Regions from separate parts of the Caldalkalibacillus salinus genome, predicted to be linked through region 1. Evidence: predicted binding sites of a transcription regulator. Region 1 holds the regulator's gene; each other region holds the start of a gene.
What was found. The regulator Rex, encoded in region 1, represses fermentation and respiration genes when NADH is low (regulators of the CRP and FNR family bind a similar motif). The targets are predictions, from matches to a motif close to TTGTGAAATATTTCACAA.

Region 1 (7,514 bases):
TATTCATATCGTACACTTTCCAGGGGATTGACCCTTTGTGCAGTCCATGCTGGCCAAAGAGCTGCCAACAGTCCAACGAGAACGGATACAGAAATGGTCTCCAACCATCTTCCCAGATCTATTATCCATGCATCAAACATGAGATAGTTAATGATTGCAGAAACAGGCAGTGCAAGAATACCGCCTGACAAACAGTAAGTAAGACTTTCAGCCAAAATGGTACAAATAATGACCCTTCTAGACGCACCAATAGCTTTTAAGGTGCCGATTTCTTTTTTCCTCTCAAAAATAGACATGACCATCACAATGGTAACAACGACAGTAGCGATGAAAATCGTGGTGTAATTGGTCATGGCGAAAAATGCGCGCATCTTTTCCAGTATTTTTTGAGCATTATCCGCCAAGTCTTCAGAAATTGAGCCCGTCAGGTCAGGGTAATTTGCATTGATTTGTTTTGCCAAGCTTTTATTAATAAAGCATCACCTTCTAACGTAGCAAAAGAAAAAGGCTTCCCACAAGTTTGATCAACTTATGAGAAGCCTCTTTTATATACCTGATGTTAGCAAATCGTAGATAAACCCTTATATATCAAGGGGTTGAGCGGTACTACATCATGCCGCCCATGCCACCCATTCCGCCCATGCCGCCCATGTCAGGCATTCCGCCGCCTGGTGCGCCAGCTGCATCGTCTTCTTCAGGCTTGTCAGCGATGACCGCTTCTGTTGTTAAGAACATAGCGGAAACGGATGCTGCGTTTTGTAGTGCGGAACGTGTCACTTTTGCAGGGTCTACAATTCCAGCTTCCATCATGTTGACCCATTCACCTGTTGCGGCATTGATACCAACGCCAACGTCTTCTTTCTTCAGGCGCTCAACGATAACGGAGCCTTCAAGACCTGCGTTTGTTGCAATTTGACGTACGGGCTCTTCTAGTGCACGACGTACGATCGCTACACCTGTGAGCTCGTCGCCAGTTGCTTCTACGTTTTGTACAGCGTTGACGACGTTCACTAGTGCCGTACCACCACCGGATACGATACCTTCTTCAACTGCCGCACGTGTAGAGTTTAATGCGTCCTCGATACGAAGCTTCTTCTCTTTTAGCTCAGTTTCAGTTGCCGCACCTACTTTAATGACAGCAACGCCACCCGCTAATTTAGCAAGACGCTCTTGTAATTTTTCTTTGTCAAAGTCTGAAGTAGATTCTTCTACTTGTGCACGGATTTGGTTCACGCGAGCTGCGATTTTGTCTGCTTCTCCAGCACCTTCAACCACAGTTGTGTTTTCTTTTGTTACGACAACTTTGCTTGCGCGTCCAAGTTGATCTATTGTTGCAGACTTCAGATCAAGGCCTAGATCTTCAGTAATCACTTGACCGCCAGTTAGAACAGCTAGATCCTCTAACATTGCTTTACGACGGTCACCGAATCCAGGTGCTTTAACCGCTACTGCGTTGAATGTTCCGCGAAGTTTATTCACCACGAGTGTTGCTAATGCTTCACCTTCAACGTCTTCTGCTACGATTAAGATTGGCTTACCTTGTTGCACCACTTGCTCTAGTACGGGCAGTACTTCTTGGATGTTTGTGATCTTCTTGTCAGTGATGAGAATGTACGGATCTTCTAATTCCGCTTCCATCTTCTCTGTGTTTGTCACCATGTATGGAGAAGCGTAACCGCGGTCGAATTGCATCCCTTCAACAACTTCTAGCTCAGTGGCGAAACCTTTGGATTCTTCAACTGTGATGACACCGTCGTTACCAACCTTCTCCATCGCTTCTGCAATGAGGTGACCTACTTCATCGTCAGCAGCAGAGATTGAGGCCACTTGCGCAATGGAGTCTTTCCCTTCGATTGGTTTAGAGATACTAGCGATTTCATCTGTCGCCGCTTTGACTGCTTTTTCAATCCCTTTACGGATAACCATTGGGTTTGCACCGGCAGCCACGTTTTTCAAACCTTCGCGAATCATCGCTTGTGCTAATACTGTCGCTGTCGTTGTTCCGTCCCCAGCAACGTCGTTTGTTTTGTTTGCTACCTCCGCTACAAGCTTTGCACCCATGTTTTCGAATGCGTCTTCTAGTTCAATTTCCTTTGCGATTGTCACACCATCATTTGTGATGAGTGGAGAACCGAATTTCTTTTCAAGTACAACATTACGTCCCTTTGGTCCTAACGTTACTTTTACAGCATTTGCAAGTGTATCTACACCACTTGTCATTGCACGACGGGCACTTTCACTGAACTTAATGTCTTTTGCCATGTTACAGTCGCCTCCTCTTATGTTCTATGTAGGGACTTCATCCCCGTATTTAATATATCGATATCGTTATTCTGAAACAGCTAAAATGTCGCTTTCGCGCATGATAAGAAGCTCTTTATCTCCAAACTTCACTTCAGTTCCTGCATACTTGGAGAAGATCACACGGTCTCCTTCTTTAACTTCTAGAGCTACGCGTTCACCATTTTCATAGCGTCCACTTCCCACAGCAACCACTTTACCTTCTTGAGGTTTTTCTTTTGCTGAGTCAGGAAGTACAATCCCGCTTGCTGTTGTTTCTTCTTTTTCCAATGCTTCAATCACAACACGATCGCCTAGTGGCTTTAACATGGAAAACACCCTCCTTGTTTCAGATATTCAACTCTTATCTCATTGTTAGCACTCGCTATAAGTGAGTGCTAACAATTAATATAATAATCACTCAAACATGATTTTGCAAGTCTTTTTACCTCTTTTTACAAAAAAAATTTTGAAACGAGAGACAAAGAAAAACACCTTACCATTCTAGGCAGGTGCTTCCAATATTATTCTTTAAAGATGTTAAATTATTTTACGCTCTGTTCACGATCAATTTGATCATTCTGCTCCGCTCGTTGTTCTCTGACTTTTCTTTTTTGTAATCTCTTATACGTCACACGAGATAGACCTACACTTAATTCGTAAAGTAGGATGAGTGGCAGTGTAACAAATAAGTGTGACAACAGCTCTGGCGGTGTGATAATCGCAGCAATGACGAACAGAACAAAGTAAGCGTATTTCCTGAATGTCACCAACAGCTTCGGTGTGATCACTTCTAATCGCGTTAAGAAAAGAATGAGAATCGGCATCTGAAATAGTAAACCGAATGGAAAGACGAGTGTAAATAAGAAGCTAAAGAATTGGTGGATGCCATACATCTCCTCCGCACCAAGTCTTATGGCAATCTCGGTCATGAACTTAAACACAAAAGGAAACAACCAAAAATAACCGAATGACATGCCTAGTAAGAATAAAGCTAAGGCACTAGGAATAAAGCTTAAAGTCACCTTACGCTCTCGGTCGGTTAGTCCCGGCTTGATAAATGACCACACTTGAAATAAGAGAAAAGGAAACGTGATCACAAAGGCCACAATCAAAGAGAATTGAAAATACACTTTGAAAGCGTCTGTGGGTGCGATCAATACGAGTGAAAGATGATGAGCAATGTCCTGTTCAATGTATTGAATGACATGCTCAGCTGTAATAAATCCAACGATCGTCGACAGGAGAAAAACAATAAACGTATACACAAGACGTTTACGTAATTCCCCAAAATGCTCCCACATCGTCATGTTGGAACGTTTAGTCATGTTGAAACCTTCTTCCCTCAGGACCATTATTTTTCTTCTTTCTTCTTATCTGCTTGCTCATCCTCATCCGCCAAGCCTTTGGTCGCATTCTTAAACTCTTTTAATGTTTTTCCGAATGCTTTGCCTAGCTCTGGTAACTTACTAGGGCCAAAAATCAATAAGGCGACTAGAATAATTAAAATTAAGCTTACTGGTCCGATTGTTCCCATTGTCTTCACTCCTCTTTTTGTAACGGATAATGCCTCAAGAAATATTCGAGTGTTTGTAATTCTACTGTTAAATCTATGTGTTGTACACGTATGTGGGACGGAACATCCAGGCGTGCTGGTGTAAAGTTTAAAATGCCTTCAATGCCAGCATGAACAAGGTTGTCTGTTGTCTTTTGGGCCACAGACACCGGCACGGCTAATATCGCTATATCACAATCGATAGGGGATGTTGAAAGTTCATGGGTATGATGGACTTCGACTCCACCTATAGTCTGCCCTATTTTTTCAGGGGTAATATCATAAGCGCGTACAATTTGAATGTTATGGTTCTTTTGAAAGTTATAATTTAATAGTGCCGTTCCTAAGTTTCCTACCCCCACTAGAATGACGGCGGTAGGACTATCTTGTGCGAGTATTTCTCTAAAGAATTGTAATAGATATTCTACACTATATCCATACCCTTTTTTACCCAAAGCACCAAAACAGGAGAAATCCCGGCGTATGGTTGCAGCATCCACTTTTACAGCCTCACTCAGTTCCGAAGAGGATACCCTTTGCTTTCCCGTCGCTTGTAAATTCTCTAAGAATCGATAATAAATGGGGAGTCGCTTGGCTGTTGCTTGTGGGATGTGTTGCTGCTTCATTCACTGTCCCCTCCGAGTTTAAAGACCTTACGCTCCCCTTGTAGGATTTGCAATGCGTTAGGAAGCTGATCAGATATTGCTTGTAAACAGTATTTTGCCGCGTCAGGTGCACCTGGCAAATTAATGATAAGCGTATTGCCCCGCGTACCGCATAACGCTCTGGTTAACATCGCCTGTCTGGAATAGGTCATGGCATGTCTTCTCATTTCTTCAGCCATCCCCGGAACAATACGATCGATCACGAGTCTTGTCGCCTCTGGTGTCACGTCTTCTGGACTTAGGCTTGTACCACCGATCGTGATCATCAGATCTGCACGATGCCGATCGACGATTTCGATCATGTTTTCTTTTAATGTTTCAATATCATCTGGTAAAATGCGGTATGAAATCACTTCTGAATCTAAATGACTTTGAATGAGCTCCTGTATCACCGGTCCACTATCATCTTCCCTTTCCCCACGTGACGCGCGATCACTTGCTGTAATCATGGCAACCTTCCACATCTTTAATGCTCCTCCTTTAGTTTTCTCTGGTAGTCTCCACTCTTTCCACCTGATTTGGACGCTAGGTATGTTGGTCCTAGTATCATCCCTTTATCTATTGCTTTACACATATCATAAATGGTCAAAGCACTAACTGAAGCAGCTGTTAGCGCTTCCATCTCTACCCCTGTTTTTCCATCCGTTTTGACGGTAACCTCTATCTTTAATGCAAAACGTTCTTCTTGTTCGTATTCAACTTGTTGTTCTCCCGCTGCCGCTATACTTTTACTTTCTTGGCCTGCACTTTGAGAGGTTAACTTCTCGCCTCGAAATGTGATATCAACGCCTGAAAGTGAAAGCGGATGACACATCGGGATAATATCTGACGTTTTTTTGGCAGCCATGACGCCAGCTATCTGTGCGACAGATAAAACATCTCCCTTGCCGATCTTACCTTCTTCTATCTTATGGTAAACTTCCGCCCCCATCTGAACTTCACTGTGGGCGACGGCCACTCTCGTTGTGACCTGTTTGTCCGATATATCGACCATCTTAGGTCTCGCTTGCTTATTGAAGTGTGTAAACGACCCCATCGGTATCCTCCTTCAATAGATCTGCTTACATTGTACATGATTTCACAATCCTTGTCTTCACCTAACAAAAGGACAAGTGATAAATTTGTGAAAATTTGTGTGCTTGAAAGCAAACCTTAGACTAAGGTACACTGAGGGTATTGACTGAGGTGAAAACCATGATTATTTTACAAGCTCATCAAATTAGCAAATCCTATGGCACAACGCCCATTTTACACAATATTAATCTAGAAGTTCGCACGGGCGAACGGATCGGTTTGGTTGGTGTGAACGGTGCGGGCAAATCAACACTTCTGAAAATTATCGTTGGAGATCTCTCTCCTGACGAAGGTGAGATTATGAAGGGGAGAGATTACACGGTTGGTTATTTGGCTCAAAATAGTGGTTTAAACTCACAAGCGTCTATATGGGACGAAATGATCAAGGTGTTTGCTCCTTTAATTAAGCAAGAACGCAAGCTCAGAGACATTGAAGCGCGATTAGCCCAACAGGAAGTCTTACAGGATGAAGACACATATGAGCCACTGCTAGCAGAGTACTCACGACTCTCGGACACCTTTAAGGACCAGGGAGGTTATCAGTATGAGGCACAGGTCAGGACCGTGCTTCATGGTTTCCGTTTCGGGGATAAAGATTACAACACTCCCATCTCTTCCCTAAGTGGTGGCCAGAAGACACGTTTAGCGTTAGCTAAGTTACTTCTCCAGTCACCAGACTTGCTTATCCTAGATGAGCCTACGAACTATTTGGATTTAGAAACCCTCGCCTGGTTGGAACAGTATCTCCTGCATTACCCAGGCGGCATATTAATCGTCTCCCATGACCGGTATTTCTTAGACGCACTTGTGAATGTCGTATACGAAATTGAACGCCATAAAGCGACTAAATATATAGGTAACTATACGGAATTCTTGGAACAAAAAGCGGCGATCTATGAACAACAGGTGAAACAATTCCGGAAGCAGCAAAAGGAAATTGCTCGCATGGAGGACTTTGTTCAGCGCAATATCGCTAGAGCTTCTACAACGAAACGCGCCCAAAGTCGTCGAAAGGCGTTAGAAAAAATGGATAGGATGGAACAGCCTGATGGCGATTTAAAACGAGCCAGTTTTTCCTTTGATATTGACCGTCAAAGTGGGAATGACGTCCTAAACGTTAAAGACGTCACCATCGGGTATGAAGGGGTCTCTCTTAGTCAGGGTATTTCCTTCCACGCCTACCGTGGAGATGCGATCGCCATCGTTGGACCGAATGGTGTGGGGAAAACGACGCTGCTCAAAACCATGATTGATTCATTACCGCCTATAGCGGGCCATATTCTAAAAGGTACCAATGTGTCCATTGCGTATTATGATCAAGAACAGCGACGTTTAAATCCTAAAAAGACGCTATTACATGAGATTTGGGACGACTACCCGCACATGCTAGAAAAAGATGTGCGTAGCTTACTCGGACAGTTTCTATTTAGTGGTGAGGATGTGGACAAGCTTGTCCAGGATTTGAGTGGCGGGGAAAAGGCGCGTCTCTCACTGGCTAAATTGATGTTACAAAAAGCTAATGTACTCGTGTTAGATGAGCCAACGAACCATCTAGACATCTATAGTAAAGAGGTCTTAGAACAGAGCTTAATCCATTATCCGGGCACCATACTGTTCGTTTCTCACGACCGTTACTTCATTAACAGAATTGCCAATAAGGTTGTGGAGCTGCATACGCAAGGTGCGACCACGTATTTGGGCGATTATGACTACTATGTTTATAAAAAGGAAGAGCAGGAACAAATTGAGGCGCTTGACGAGCAGAAACAAAAAAATAAGCCTCAAGAAGATACAACCTCTTCTGCTAAACCTGAAAACCCTACAGATGAAAATGAAGCTTCGGACAAAGCGAAGTATGAATTGAATAAACAACGCCAGCGCATAGAGCGCCAATTCGAAAGAAAACGGTCTGCGCTTGAAGAAAAAATGACAAAGGTTGA
Region 2 (7,514 bases), on a different contig from region 1:
ATGGATATTGTTTCTCATACGCTTCTAACCATAATGTGGCGAGACCTTCACGTTCAAACACTTTATCAGCGTGCCGTCGAAAAAATGCCGCAATCTCCCGCGCAGGAGTGTCAATCTGAGCATGGTCGAAACTAATGATCACAGAGCCTCGATTCGTTTGTAGAACATGCTTACGGTGAACGTGCCCATGACATAAAACAGTCGGCAATGTCCGATTCTCTCGGTTCTTATCATCCCATTCTTGTAGATAACGGATCGCTCTCAGCGCAAGCTCTTGGAGATAATCAAAGTGGGTGATATAGGCTGTTTCAACGGGCGATAACACGGAACGATCTTCAGCAAAATTTTTATACTCCACCATTTGTAATAACCTTGTACGCCATCTCTTCAGTAGTGCCTCATGGAATATGCTCTCCCGCTCACCATTTGTTGATGTCGTCAGCTTGTGTAGCGTACCTAGGCTGTTTAAAATATCCTGCTCCCAATTATCCTTATATTTTTCTTCAATGTGATCTTCTACCCAGGGTGTGACATAGTAAGCCTCATTGTCGATATGCACATACCTTTCACCGTATTTCGTATGACACCATGAAAGGATGTTATCGTATCTTAGTGCTTCTAGGTTTTGGATCTGTTCATCAATGTATTTCAGTTGGTCCGGCGAGGCTTGTGATTTTTTCAAGGCAAACTCGCCCCGGCTACAGGTCACTTTTTTTATGCGACCGACATTTTCAATCTGTTGCGGTATAAAATCATACTCTCGTAGCACGCTGGCTTCTATTTCTTGAGACGTCCACTCTTTTTCTAATAATTTCATACTGACATGGCATCTCCTCTGAGGCTGTCAATTCGTTTGGCTAGCCATTGTTGAAATAGGTCAATGTTTTCCTGATGGTCACAACGTTCTAGCCAACGCTGACAAGCCTGATCAACATCAATGTCTGCATATACATATTTCTTGGCGATATCTAAAAACGACTGTGGATAGATGACATGACCTAGTATTTGTGTCTGTTCGCCCATCTTGGGGCTGTAACTTTGTTCAAATGACAGGTAAAAAGTCTTTGCGCGATCGATCCCCTCCGTGTCTGCCTGAATAAGCTCACAGAGTAGATGAGCAACACCTTCAAATCCCTTCGTCATGCGCCATGCCCCCGGCTGCCAGTGAATCCGTTCATACCCGTCCTTGATAAATTGATCACACGTGAGTGATTTCACACTATATAGAGACGGCACTTGAGACTGTTGTAATAGCGTCAGCGCTGACCTCCATCTTTTTTCAATTTGGGGCCAATGGGGTTTAACTAATGACGTAAAGGCATCGGATGGCGACATTGTGATGATCTTTTTCTTCAAATCTTCCTCATTATATAACTCTGTAGGATGTTCAAGTTGCTGGTCTAAAGCCTTATGCCAGTGTTGTTGATTCACTGTATCAGTCACACGGAAAAAGCAGCGGTATAATTGTCCTACCCACTGCCCGAAAGGACCACTGTCCTCCTGAGGTCTCCATTTTGTTCCTTCTAGAAGATCAGTAACGGTAATCCAGTGTTCATTTACCTGTACATAGGGGGCACCATCTCGCGTGCGAATCATCCGGTTGGCATACCGGGACCCCATCTGAACGAGCTCTTCACTCCATAAGAAAGACCACATGAGGACGGACTTTTCTTTCCACAGCATCACCTGTTTTGGCCCACAATTGGTTTGTATCTCTAGGCCGTAAGAAGTGGCTACACTATGGTATGTGTGAAAATGATAATGCTGATGGACGGCTTGAAGAAGTGTATGAACGTTCAAGCCCTCACCCCCTATGCTTTACTGTTTAGGTATATATAGGAGCTGCCCTTCTCTTAACTCTTGTGTACTCATACGATTCACTCTCATAATATCTGTCACTCTGAGCTCGTAACGTTCTGCTATGTCTTCTAATGATTCATTCTTTTGTGTGATGCACATGGTGAGACGAGTGTATGCCTGCCCTTCTTCTTCACGCCCCGACATGAGTTGTGCTAGGAAATCCGTTGTTGTGGATTCTGTCTGGTCTGTTTCAAATGTGTCTGCATCCGGTGAATCAGTGGCGTGAAAGTTTGTTTTCACTCTACCATCAAATAATGGTATGACTTTCCCGTCTGTATCTGCTTCGCGGTCAACTATTGACGCATCCAGTTGTTCAGATTCATTTAATCCCTCATGTTCATCTTGGTCGTCTCTAGAATCTAGTGACTCTTGCGCTTCGTCAATGTCATCGTCGCCTTGGTCTACAGTATCTGCTGTTGCTCCCTCTTGGTGGACACTTTGTCGTTCAGGTGTCTGCGTGGCTTCTACTGTTTCTGGCCCCGTTTGATCTTGTTCCGTCTGACTTTGTTCTGCCCTGTCTTGAGCGCAAGATTCATACTCAGTTTCTGGATCATTGCTGTTTGGACTGTGACGATAAAAAGGTTCGGGCGGCACTTCTTTATCAACTTCAGACGCCCCTCTTATCTCCTGGCCTTCATCTGACTGAGCGTCGCTCATGCTTTGGTGGTCTTGGTGGTCTGAACTTCCAGTCCTGGCTTCTTGACCTTCTCCTGCTGGTTCTTCAGCTTTTTGCTGTGAAAATTGTAGGGGTGGAGGCGTGTTTTCATGTTCATTTTCAGATGATTCGTCTTTTGTCGCTGCCACATCAAAAGCGGGATAGTGGGAGTCCGCACGAAATTCACCGTCTTTTTTCTCTAGTACGACATCCTTTTCTTTCTCCATCTCAATCCCTAAAATTGCGATATCCGCTTCTATATCGAGGCGATGTGAATCGACAATATGGTAGTCAAACTGCTCAACATGCACGTAAACGCGATTGAGATCCTCTACTTTTTCCTGGGGTACGGTCACGTCCACAGGAAAATACTTTTCTATTTTATTACGATAATCTTTTTCGTATATTTCTTTTTGATCCACTCTAAGGGGTTGAAAATGTAATTGATCTGCTAATGAACTCGAGTCTAACTCGAAACCGTCCTCCTCATCTTTGGCATTAAACTTTCCTGTCAATACTAAGCTTCCTCTAATGGTCACTAACCCACTATCACCTTCGACTTCAACATCCGGCTCCAAAGATAGACTTGTCACTTCTATGTGCCGTGCTTGATGGTCTAACCAAATGGATTCATTCAACTGAAACCGAATGGGTGAATGTTGTTCGGCTGCCATCGTCATCCTCCTCCCGAAATAGACCTTTACGATAATATATATGGGAATGTCCTTTTGAATATTCTACTTGATTTCATCTTTTGACCTTACGATAGTAGCGTGGCGTTAACCGCTGAGGACATAACCCATTATTTTTACAATATTTACAAAATAAACGTGTCAGCTTATGTTAAACTAAAATTATGTTCATAATGTCTCGTTTTTTCTTGATTTTCCTTGGTGTTCTTTCTTTAAAAGACTGATTGTGATCCTATTGAAAAAGAGGTGTATCGTATCATTCAAAGGATGTTAAAAGAGTCAAAAGAGTCAAATGTGCAGCCTAAGCATCTTTTATATATCTATGGTGGTTTCTTATTTTTAACATGGACCATTCATCTTTTTACCGTTGAACATTATACTAAGGAACACATGACAACTGGGATGATCTTCATTATCATTGTTTTAGCTTATTTTTTTCCCTGTATTTATTTGTATCACAAAAGTGAATGGGGAAAAAAGATCGTCGTAAGCAGTTTGATTTTATTATCCATTCTCATCATAATAAGATTGATGTTCCTTATCATTTCGTAAATAAAAAATTGTGCTTCCATTCATGTATAGTTTTTTACTATTCGCGTTTTATGGAAAAAAGGACACAAAGAAAGCTTGTAGAAAAGAGAACCTTACGGTGCTGTTTCTACAAGCTTATTTGAGAATCATGGGTAACATGCATCAAATCCGATATACTTAATATATGTTTTTATGACTCTATAAGTATAACGTCTTTGCTATTCCTTGCTATCTTATTCTACCACTAATGTGGCCACCATATCTTTATGACCGTTACCACATGGTATACTACATTCAATACGATATTCACCCGGTTCTAATTGTACGGTTTCTGAGCCAGCGCCATTAATCATCACATCAGTTCCGACGACTGCAATACCGTGGTGTCCATCCGCATTTTCAAGATTAATGGTCACCTCTCCAGAGGAAACAGTGTAAGCGTCTTGATCAAATTCAAAGTTTGATGCAACCACTGTCACTTCTTGAGCGTCAGCGGACGCCTCTGTCCCTTCTGCTTCGTTTTCTGCATTGGAGTCAGTATTTTCAGTTTCTGTCACATCATCATCGGCTGGTGTAGTCGTAGGTTCTTCGCTATTCCCACAAGCCACCAAGACAGAGAATAGTAATACGAATATGGCTAATGTTAAAACTTTTCGCATATATAAAGACCTCCTTTTGCGTTGGTAAATGTTTCATACTGCTATTATAAAACGAATAAACCTACCTCAACACCAATATATAAGGCAGAAATCTGACAAGATTATTACGAAGATGTGAACATTAAAAAGATCCCCCAAGTGTCGGGGGATCCGTATCTATATGTGAGGTTACGCTTGCTGTTCATTGGCTAAAATGCTTAAAGCCTTATCATTCGCTTCGATCGTACGATCTAAATCCTCTTGTGTATGAGCAGTGGATATGAACATACCCTCGAACTGTGAAGGCGCAATATAGATGCCTTCTTCTGTCATCAGTTGGAAATAACGAGCGAACCTAGATAAGTCTGACTGACTTGCCTGCTCAAAGTTCTCGACAGGTCCTTCAGTAAAGAAAAATCCGAGCATGGATCCCACGCGATTAATGTGATACGGGATTTGATGCTTTTCAGCGTTACGACGTATCCCTGCTTCTAAATAGGCCCCTTTTTCCTCCAGAGCGTCATACTGCTCAGGAGTCATAAGTGACAGGGTTTCGAAACCTGCCGTCATCGCTAGTGGATTCCCAGATAACGTACCCGCTTGGTAAATTGGACCGTCTGGCGCCACGTGGTCCATAATCTCTTTCTTACCACCGTATGCCCCAACTGGTAAACCTCCACCGACGACCTTCCCGAAGCAGGTTAAATCCGGTATGACATCATATAGTCCTTGGGCACAGCTGTAGCCGACTCTAAAACCTGTCATCACTTCGTCGAAGATCAGCAGCGTCCCATTCTGATCTGTGAGTTCACGTAAGCCTTCTAAAAATCCTGGCAACGGTGGTACAACCCCCATATTCCCCGCTACAGGTTCTACAATAACCGCAGCGATATCGTCACCAAACTTTTCAAACGCTAATTTGGCACTATCGAGGTCATTGTAGTGGACCGTAATGGTATGTTCAGCCGTCGATGCTGGCACACCAGGTGAATCTGGAAGTGATAAGGTCGCGACACCCGATCCCGCTTTAATCAGGAGGGAATCCGCATGTCCGTGGTAACATCCAACGAACTTAAGAATTTTTTGACGTCCCGTAAAACCACGAGCTAGTCGCAGTGCGCTCATTGTCGCTTCTGTCCCGGAGTTGACCATGCGGACAATGTCAACGGATGGCACTCGATCCACAACGAGCTTAGCGAGCTGAGTTTCTATTTCAGTAGGAGCCCCAAAACTCGTCCCTTTTTCAGTGGTGGTTTTTAGTGCTTCTACCACCTGCGGATGCGCATGTCCTGCAATGAGTGGGCCCCAAGAAGCCACATAGTCAATAAACTCATTTCCATCCATATCCGTTAGTCTGGCACCCTGTCCACTTTCAAAATATATTGGGCTCATATTAACAGATTTCATCGCTCTAACGGGGCTATTTACACCACCAGGTATAACCTGTTTTGCTTCTTCAAAGGCTTGTACAGATTTTTCGTAATGTCGCATTATTTATCATCTCCTAACCATTTGGCAACGTCTTTGGCATGGTAGGTCAATATCATGTCAGCTCCGGCTCGCTTGAATCCTGTTAGTAATTCTAATACGACCTCCCGTTCATCAATCCAGCCGTTTTGGGCTGCCGCTTTCACCATGGCGTATTCACCACTCACATTATAAGCGGCTACAGGGTATTGAAACTCGTCTTTTATTTCTCTCATAATATCCATATACGCCATTGCAGGCTTGACCATTAACATGTCGGCACCCTGCTCAATATCTGCTCTCGCTTCTCGTAGGGCTTCCTCTCTATTCGCTGGGTCCATCTGGTAAGTGCGTCGATCCCCAAACTGAGGCGTGGAGTGAGCGGCATCTCGAAAAGGGCCATAGAAAGATGAAGCATATTTGACTGCATAAGATAGGATAGGAATATCTTCATAACCAGCCTCATCTAATCCGGATCTAATCGCCTCCACGAATCCGTCCATCATATTTGAAGGGGCGATGACGTCCGCTCCAGCTTTCGCTTGTGACACGGCCGTTTTCACTAATTGATTAAGGGAAGGATCATTTAAAACCTTGCCATTTTCTACAACACCACAGTGCCCGTGATCCGTGTATTGGCACAGACAGGTGTCGGCCATAATGACCAACTCAGGTGCCGTTTCTTTGGCGACTTTAATGGCTTGCTGTACAATGCCATTTTCAGCGTAAGCTTGATGTCCATGTGGATCTTTTTCCGTTGGTACGCCGAATAAGATAACGGAAGGAATGCCTAGACGTTGAACTTCCTTTAATTCTTCTACGAGATATTTTAATGAGTAATGGTATACACCGGGCATTGAAGGAACTTCCTTTGTCGGTTGTTCTGCTCCTTCTACGACAAATATAGGATAAATGAGATCTTGAACACTTAGAGCATGTTCTCTGACCATCTTTCTCAGGCCTGAGTGACCTCTTAATCTACGATGGCGTTCATAACTCATAAACTCACACCTCTCTGTGTATAATATACGCTTCTATAGCCTCTATTAACCCTTCTACTGTTTGCTTTCTAGCTTCTATATGAACAGGGTAGCCCAAATCCATTGCCGTTCGTGTTGTTATGGGGCCTATTGAGGCCAAGTACAACGAAGAGGACTTAATCTGATTAAAGTCAAGTTCCTGTTCTCGTAACCAATAATCAAAATGGCGCATAGCTGAAGAACTCGTGAAGGTGACGACGTCGACCTGTTGGGATTTCAGCATTGTTTGTAGTTTAGGATAAGTTTGATTCGGTTTGATGGTCCGGTAAAGGACGTACGCTGTCACATCAAGTCCTTTTTCACGCATCGCCTGGGCGAGTGCTGGCCTGGACAAATTGCCATGAGGAAACAGAATCTTCTCATGACGCCCAACGTGTGGGAGCCACTCCTGTATCAAACCTTCCTGCGTGTGTCTTTGAGGAATGAAAGTGGCCGATAGTCCGTACTTCTGTAATTGTTTATTCGTTTTATGCCCTACAGTGACAATTGAGACGCCCCCAGCCAAGAGTCGTTTATAAAGGGATTCATGCTGGGGCTCCTGCTTATCCCTCGCGTTTTGTTCGAAAAAAAATCGCACGCTGTTTGCACTCGTTAATAGTAACCAATCATACTGCTCTATATGTCCATCAAT
Region 3 (7,514 bases), on a different contig from region 1:
AAGCGGGAGTGATTGATCGATTTTCATTGCTTATGACCTCCCAACTTACGTTCAGTTTTCTCAATCGTGTCTACATGGATATGGTAACCATCATCTTTTTCAAATGATTGATAAGCCATGCAGGCAAAGATGGCTATCGTTGTCACGATGGCTGGTAGCCATAGGCTAAAGACGAACGAGAATCCCCATACGAAGAAAATACCAGCCATAATAATCGGAAGTCCGCTGTTATTAGGCATGTGAATGTCTTTGTAGCCATCCTTGAACAAGACGTGTCCATGCTTCTTCGCATCCCAAAATGCCTGATCAGAATTGACTTGCGGTACGACGGCAAAGTTATAAACAGGTACAGGGGTATGCGTGGACCATTCAAGTGTTCTAGCATCCCATGGATCGGCACTGATGTCTCGAGACGCATAACGTGTACTATAGTAGATGTTATACGCGATGAGTAGGAAGGCCACCCCAATCGCAAGTGCACCTACAAACGAAATCATGTTCCAAATGCCGAACCCAGTTGCCTCTGAGTAAGTGTACATCCGACGTGCTTGGCCGTCCAACCCTGATATAAACATGGGGAAGAAGGCGACACAAGTCCCGATGGCTAGCAACCATGCAGCCCACTTACCGATACGTTCATTTAGCATGAAGCCAAACATTTTTGGCCAGTAGAAGGTGAGACCTGCTAGTAGGGCAAACATAACACCTGGGATAATCACGAGGTGGAAGTGCGCCACTAAGAACATCGTATTATGATACTGGTAGTCCGCTGCGGACATACCTAGCATGACCCCTGTTACTCCCCCGATGGTGAAGATAGGGATAAACAGCATAGAGTATAGCATGGGAACGGTAATCGTAATCTTACCTTTCCATAGCGTGAACAACCAGTTAAATATTTTAACACCCGTAGGAACAGCGATGGCCATAGTCGTTATGGAGAATATACTGTTGGCAAAAGCGCCTTGCCCCATCGTGTAAAAGTGGTGTGCCCACACTACGAATGAGAGCAGACAGATAACAACCATAGACGCGACCATTGATTTATAACCGTATAGATTACGGCGAGCAAAGGTTGAGATAATCTCACTATATAATCCAAAGGCAGGTAGAATGAGAATATATACCTCAGGATGTCCCCAAATCCAGAACAAGTTAGCCCAAAGCATATCCATACCACCATCGGCCGTTGTGAAGAAGTTCGTACCGAATATTCGATCCATAGAGCCCATCGCTAACGCCACAGTCAGCACTGGGAATGCAAACACAATAATAATGTTTGTAATGAAAGAGGACCATGTGAACATCGGCATCTTCATCAAGGTCATACCTGGTGCTCTCATTTTGAGTATGGTCGTGGCAAAGTTAATTCCTGAGATTAGAGTACCTAAACCTGCAATTTGAAGGGAGAACATGTAATAATTCGTTCCCACATGCTGACTAAACTCATTACTGGCAAGAGGGAAATAAGACGTCCACCCAGCGTCAGGTGACCCTCCAATCACAAATGAGATATTAAACAGCATCGCACCGGAAAAGAACAGCCAAAAACTTAAGGCGTTCAGACGTGGAAAAGCCACGTCCCGTGCACCAATTTGTAAAGGTACAATGTAGTTCATAATGGCGATAATAAAAGGCATGGCCATGAATAGTATCATGACGACCCCGTGCGTTGTGAAAATTTCATTGTAGTGTTGAGCATCTAATAGCTGATTGTCTGGCATGGCCAGTTGTGCCCGCATCATAAGCGCATCGACAAAACCTCTAAACAACATCAGTAACGCTGCGATGAGATACATAATCCCAATCCGTTTATGATCAACCGTTGTTAACCATTCGCGCCACAGATAACCCCACTTTTTGAAGTATGTTAATCCACCGAAGATGGCAACCGTCGTCAATACAATAGCAACCATTGAAGCGTATATCGCTGGACTCGGGTGTGGTGGAGCGAATTGCTGGAAAAATTCCATTCTCGTTGACTCCTTTCGATGACTAAATCAAAATGTGATCAATCTTTCAGGAAAGCCTATCATTCAAAGACGTGTGTCTTTTCACGTCATTCATGATGTCCATGCTCATGCTCATCTTGAACATCCTGCTCATCTGAAGCACCTTGCTCATCTTCATGCTTATCGTTATGACTCCCATGTGATAATGGCGGGGGTGAGAATGAGAGGTGTGTCCCCGTAAATGTTAACTGGCCGAGATGGCCCGGTTCTAATAACTCGTTAAAGGTATCCTCAGTTAACGGTTCAGCCGTTGTTTTCACTTCTTCAACCCACTCATCAAATTCATCTTCATTCATGGCTTTAACACTAAATGTATTCTTGGCAAAGCCCTCACCACTGAAATTGGCGTTACGCCCCAAGTACTCACCAGGTACGTCAGCCCCCAAGTGTAGGGTTGTGGTCATGTCTGCCATGGCGTATTTTTGTCCCCCTAGTTGTGGAATCCAAAAGCTGGTGATCGGCCCATGTGAATATAGTTTAAATTCAAGTGGACGATTCGTGGGCACATATAAATAGTTCACTGTTTCAATATCTTGTTCAGGATAACTGAAATGCCATTTCCAGTTAGACGATGAAGCGTAGATCACCAATGGTTCCTTATCTTCATACACTTCTACTGGTGATTCAACGATGTAGTTACTTTGGACAGTAACGACGGATAGAAAAATGACAATTAAAGCTGGGACGCCGACACATATGGCTTCCACTATGGCATTACCTTCTATGTGTGGCGGTTCATAATCGTCACTTTGATTTGAAGCACGATACTTCACTAACATGTAGATCAAAATCACAAAGACAGCGACGACCACCCCTAGCATAATCCACATAGAAAGGATAATGTCTCCTGCAAGCCTTTCAGCTTGCGGCCCTTTAGGATCTAAAACTGTTAACGGTTCACAACCTGTCAAAATGCTCGTTATCGTGAAGAATGCTAATAAGATAGCCCATTTCATTTTTCTCATAGGGGTAACCTTTCCTTTCTTGTTGTTAGAAATCTGAAAAAAATCGCTAGCGTTAGTCATGCGCCAGTGAGCAGAATGATCACACTGACGCGTAGGGTTGATATCTGATTCATTCATGAATGTTTAATTCATATTGAATGATTTGATAGAATTGAATTTTAAAACACAGTGAGGTTGTTTTAGAAGACCTGTAGTCAAAAGTTCATAAATCAGTCACATTTGTGAATGTTTTCACAAACCTGTCAAAAAAATTTGTTATTTGACTTGCACACATTCATTGCACGATATCAAATAACAGTCTACTATCATTTGCTTATATACTTTTGTATATTAAACTTTACACCATGACAGGCCTTTTTTTCAAGGCATATGGCCACAGAATTATGAAGAATGCGTGAACGATAGGTTGCTAATATGTGACAAAGGTATCATACATCAAACCAAGTTCTCTGCTGATCTTGTTTAAACGCTAAAGACAGAATTCACCAACCAACAAAGCAAGAAGATTACCCGCCAACTGAAGCGAAAAATAGAAAAAATGTCCACTCGACGAGTGAACATTACAGATGGTTGCAAAACATTGTAGAAAAACCTCTTCTATTTTCCTATAGCATATGACGTCTAATAACCTGGCGTCTTTCTAGTGTTTAAAAAGCTAAACAAATATATGATTGATTAACCACTTGTCTTGCCGCTATATCTATGACTATGCGGCGTTTCTCCATTGACACTTGTCATTCCACTAAATTCGTGGTAGTGACCTCCGTTAGGAAGCGGGATCGCTGGTCCTGTTGTCCCACGTATCACATGCTTGTGTCGGGCATCAATCGATGTAAACGTAAAGTAACGATGTGTGTGTTGAACCCCACTCGGGGCAGGCTCAGTCGTCCCTGCGTAGCGATGATTATGTCCGACATCAAACGACGTCACGCCTTTAAATTGGTGTGTATGAACAGGCTGCCCATCCCAAGTTGTCACATAGAGGCTATGCGTATGAGTATCTCCATCGCCAGTAAACGCACATAGGTAGCCTGTTACAGGTACATCTCCCATGTCATCCCACCCTCTCAAACAAATGATGTCATATAATTTATGTAGCTAGAAAGGAGAAGGAGTGGGAACATACCTATTAATATTATAATTATACGATAACCTACTTTTACCCATCCTATATTATTTATCCCTTATGACTCATCCTCTTTCCAAATACTCTAGTATCTTATAGTCCATTGACACATTTTACTAGGTGTACACAAGGGCACAATCTTATCCTTTGACACAACAATATAATACGAGTGAACGATAATCCTAGAATGAGGGAGGTCTTTGATGCACCATCGTTACTATGGGGTCTGCAGAGCTAATATAGGCAGAGAAGCTGATATTCGCACTGTAGACGGTAGAAGACTACATGGGCAACTTGTCGGTGTCACGCCCTCCGGTGTAAGATTAAGTCCTACAGGGAGAGGCATAACAGATAAGGATGTTGCTAGTGTAAAAGGGGTCCGTGCACTGGATACAAAAGGAGATAAAACTGGCGATAGTATTCTATTTTTCCCCTTTTTCGTTCCTTTCGCAGCGATTACAGCACTCACATTTGCAGCCGCTGCAACAGCACCGTTCCGCTTCCGTAGGAGAAGATTTAGAAGAAGATTTTTTTATTAAAAATCAACCGCTCTCACACAACTACTCTGTGAGAGCGGTAAAGACTGTAAATATTACAAAACTTTGCGCCGTTTTCCGTATAGCCTGTTAACATTTCTTCGCTAACGTTACTTCGTTAACGTTGCTTTATAATTGGAATCAGAATGTCGAAGTGTGGATCCTCTAAATCTCGATCCGCAGGATACCGTTCGTGTTTTATTGGAAGGTAGTCGTCAAAATACTGAACGGATGGCTCTCTATAAGGATCGTATTCACTTTTTGTCATCCAATTCCACACTTCGTTATACGTTTGACCGATATCTTGTCCTTTTTGATGTTGTGTCATAAGATACGTCATTTCAGGCACCGCGATCTCGACCATTCCTTCAGGCACGTCCTGTTCATCTGTTACCTCATATGCGGAATAGTGCACAAAACCGTCGGGTCTTAAGTGATAAGATAACCCTAATTGTATTTGTGGGTTTACCGCATGTTCTAGTTCCCCCACTCTTTGACTTACTTCCTGAATCATAGCTTTCAATTGGCTGATGTCTGACCAAGGACCGTCCCATTTTAAACCGATCGCTCTATAAGCTGGTTGAGTGACCACCTCAAATTCATAACCCTTCATTATATTCGCCCCTTCCTCTAATACAATTAAACGTGTATGGCCATAAACCACTATCACAACTCACTGGTTCAATCATGCATAGAGTAATGCATTCATTCTATATGCTTTCATTCTATATGCATTCTATCAACTTGTCTTGACTATACTTGGTGCGCTTTTATAAATTTCTTGAAATCTATCACAGCTTGGACATGCATCCCTTCATGGAAGATCATACGTACAATGGCTTGTTCTATAGTGGTTAAATCCTCCATTTCCGTTGGAGGGAACACCTCTTCCAAACGATGCCCATAATCTCGCTCAATTTGGCTCACTTGATGATAAAGTTTCTCCTTCAGCTCATCAAAAGAAGGTGTTTCATCCGTGAAGTCAGCTGGCGTTGTACCAAAACCGAACCACTGATCATAAGCCCTCGGATAATCAATCTGTTCTCTTGTCACTGCCTCAATCCACAAATACTGATCCAAGTACACATGGCCTAAGTTCCACCTGATATTATTTTTAAATCCGTCGGGTATCATCTCGGCCTCAGCCTCTGTCACCCCCTCTAACACATGAAAGAAATAGCCCCGGTAATCTTGTAACTGTTTAAACAGCGCGACATGTCGCTTTTTCATATATCAGTCTCCTTTACTGATCACCTGTACTCATTGTAAGGCACAGACGACATTTTTGTTCGTATCATGAATGATTTATTAAAATGAATACCCGTAAGCTTTCTCCTTTGATGTTAATTGTACTGGAGTGATGCAGGAGTCGATCCAGAATGGCTGTGGCCAACACAGAATCTCCGAAAATCTCACCCCATGCACCATACGATTTGTTTGACGTCAGGACGATTGCACCTTTCCCGTAGCGTCCGGAGACAATCTGGAAGAAAAAATGTGCAGCTTCATCTTCCATTTTCCTGTACCCGATCTCATCAATGATCAGAATATGGGGCTTGGTATATTTCTTCATCTTCTGCTCGAATAAAAGAAAAAAAGAAAGCCGGATTTTTCAAGCCTCATGAACAGGACAAGCAAAACTTAACCGTATTGTTCTGATGGGCCTGCTGCATGGGCGGTCGTAAAATAGACCGTATAGCGCTTGGCGATGGCCTCCAGTGCCAGCGCTACCACAAGGTGGGTTTTGCCCACACCCGGAGTACCCAGGAAAATGAGATTTTCCTGATGTTCCACAAATTGCAGGGTAGCCAAGTCCCGGATGCGCCGCTCATCAATGGATGTTTGAAAGTCGAAGTCAAACTCATCAAATGTTTTATGATACAGCAGGTGGGCACTTGACACCCACATGAACTAAGAGGTTTGCTGCAGGCAAAGAAGGCCACTCTTCCGGAGAAATGGGAAGAGTCCTGTACACCCTCCGTACTGATCGATGCAGAAATAGATTTGCAGACTATGACAAGAAACTTTGTCCGCAATTAGCTGGGAGTGGTATCCAATGAGCAGTGACCTTCAGAGGTTGTGCAAATCACTACGATCAGCATACGTTACATACCTGTACGAGGATATTCCTTATGAGCATAAGTAACAATTCCTGTTTGATGTACTTTAAGCAGAACGTTTTCTATTTATGATCGTTCTTGAGAGGACGGGGGCTAACCCCCCTCCTACTCTATTACCATACTTTTGTTATATACAGCATCCTCCTATGATTCGTTCATCCCTTTCAGTTTAAGCCTTGTTAATCTAATACAAAGCGTTAGTTGTAAGGAGTAACTTTATATAATTGATTTTTTTTATTTGCAAACAAATCAAAATGACCTGTATATGTCTCTTCCACATCTAATGATAACCAGAGGCTTTCTTTTTTTACATATAATTTTTGTTTTTTATCACGAACCGGGGTTGATATAAATACCCAGTATTCTGTCTTATCATGACCTTTTTCGAGAATGGTTATATCAGCAACGACTGCTTCTTGAACAATGCCTTCTGTATTTTCATACTGAGATTCATCTGTACAACCAAGCGTTGTTATTAATAAAATCATTATCCCTACAATTTTTCTTGTCATTTAAGTTTCCTCCCTCACTAACGTTGCATAAAAGTTCATTTATAATTTGACAGATGATTCTCCAGAGCATGCTTGTAACCATCGGCTGAGTTGCAATAAGGACTGCTCTGCATTTGTCTCTAGCTGAACAAGTACTAATAAACAATACGTGATGAGTGCTATGTAGATCTGGTTTTGTACAGCCGTTTCACTCATGCCATAGAACGTTTTGATACGTACGTGCTGCTTAAGCCATTTGAAGAA

Region 2: the regulator Rex is predicted to act here: its motif matches at 4,419-4,436, upstream of JKM87_RS10145 (cytochrome C oxidase subunit II).
Region 3: the regulator Rex is predicted to act here: its motif matches at 3,197-3,214, upstream of qoxA (cytochrome aa3 quinol oxidase subunit II).

Annotation. Positions count from the first base shown of each region.
Region 1 covers NZ_JAERVL010000021.1:22,014-29,527, forward strand. Annotated here, with positions in the region: gene JKM87_RS12915 (ABC transporter permease) at 1-461, opposite strand, end outside; gene groL (chaperonin GroEL) at 607-2,262, opposite strand; gene groES (co-chaperone GroES) at 2,329-2,610, opposite strand; gene tatC (twin-arginine translocase subunit TatC) at 2,826-3,608, opposite strand; gene tatA (twin-arginine translocase TatA/TatE family subunit) at 3,635-3,817, opposite strand; gene JKM87_RS12940 (redox-sensing transcriptional repressor Rex) at 3,823-4,461, opposite strand; gene JKM87_RS12945 (MogA/MoaB family molybdenum cofactor biosynthesis protein) at 4,458-4,964, opposite strand; gene moaC (cyclic pyranopterin monophosphate synthase MoaC) at 4,967-5,536, opposite strand; gene JKM87_RS12955 (ABC-F family ATP-binding cassette domain-containing protein) at 5,695-7,514, shown strand, end outside.
Region 2 covers NZ_JAERVL010000015.1:117,674-125,187, forward strand. Annotated here, with positions in the region: gene JKM87_RS10130 (phosphotransferase) at 1-817, opposite strand, end outside; gene JKM87_RS10135 (hypothetical protein) at 814-1,800, opposite strand; gene JKM87_RS10140 (LysM peptidoglycan-binding domain-containing protein) at 1,819-3,189, opposite strand; gene JKM87_RS10145 (cytochrome C oxidase subunit II) at 3,972-4,397, opposite strand; gene hemL (glutamate-1-semialdehyde 2,1-aminomutase) at 4,566-5,867, opposite strand; gene hemB (porphobilinogen synthase) at 5,867-6,844, opposite strand; gene JKM87_RS10160 (uroporphyrinogen-III synthase) at 6,849-7,514, opposite strand, start outside.
Region 3 covers NZ_JAERVL010000001.1:719,452-726,965, reverse strand. Annotated here, with positions in the region: gene qoxC (cytochrome aa3 quinol oxidase subunit III) at 1-27, opposite strand, end outside; gene qoxB (cytochrome aa3 quinol oxidase subunit I) at 24-1,973, opposite strand; gene qoxA (cytochrome aa3 quinol oxidase subunit II) at 2,060-2,977, opposite strand; gene JKM87_RS03240 (YmaF family protein) at 3,653-4,030, opposite strand; gene JKM87_RS03235 (hypothetical protein) at 4,307-4,642, shown strand; gene JKM87_RS03230 (GyrI-like domain-containing protein) at 4,758-5,252, opposite strand; gene JKM87_RS03225 (DinB family protein) at 5,393-5,869, opposite strand; partial or broken gene JKM87_RS18285 (ATP-binding protein) at 5,934-6,532, opposite strand; gene JKM87_RS03215 (hypothetical protein) at 6,957-7,271, opposite strand; partial or broken gene JKM87_RS03210 (transposase) at 7,311-7,514, opposite strand, start outside.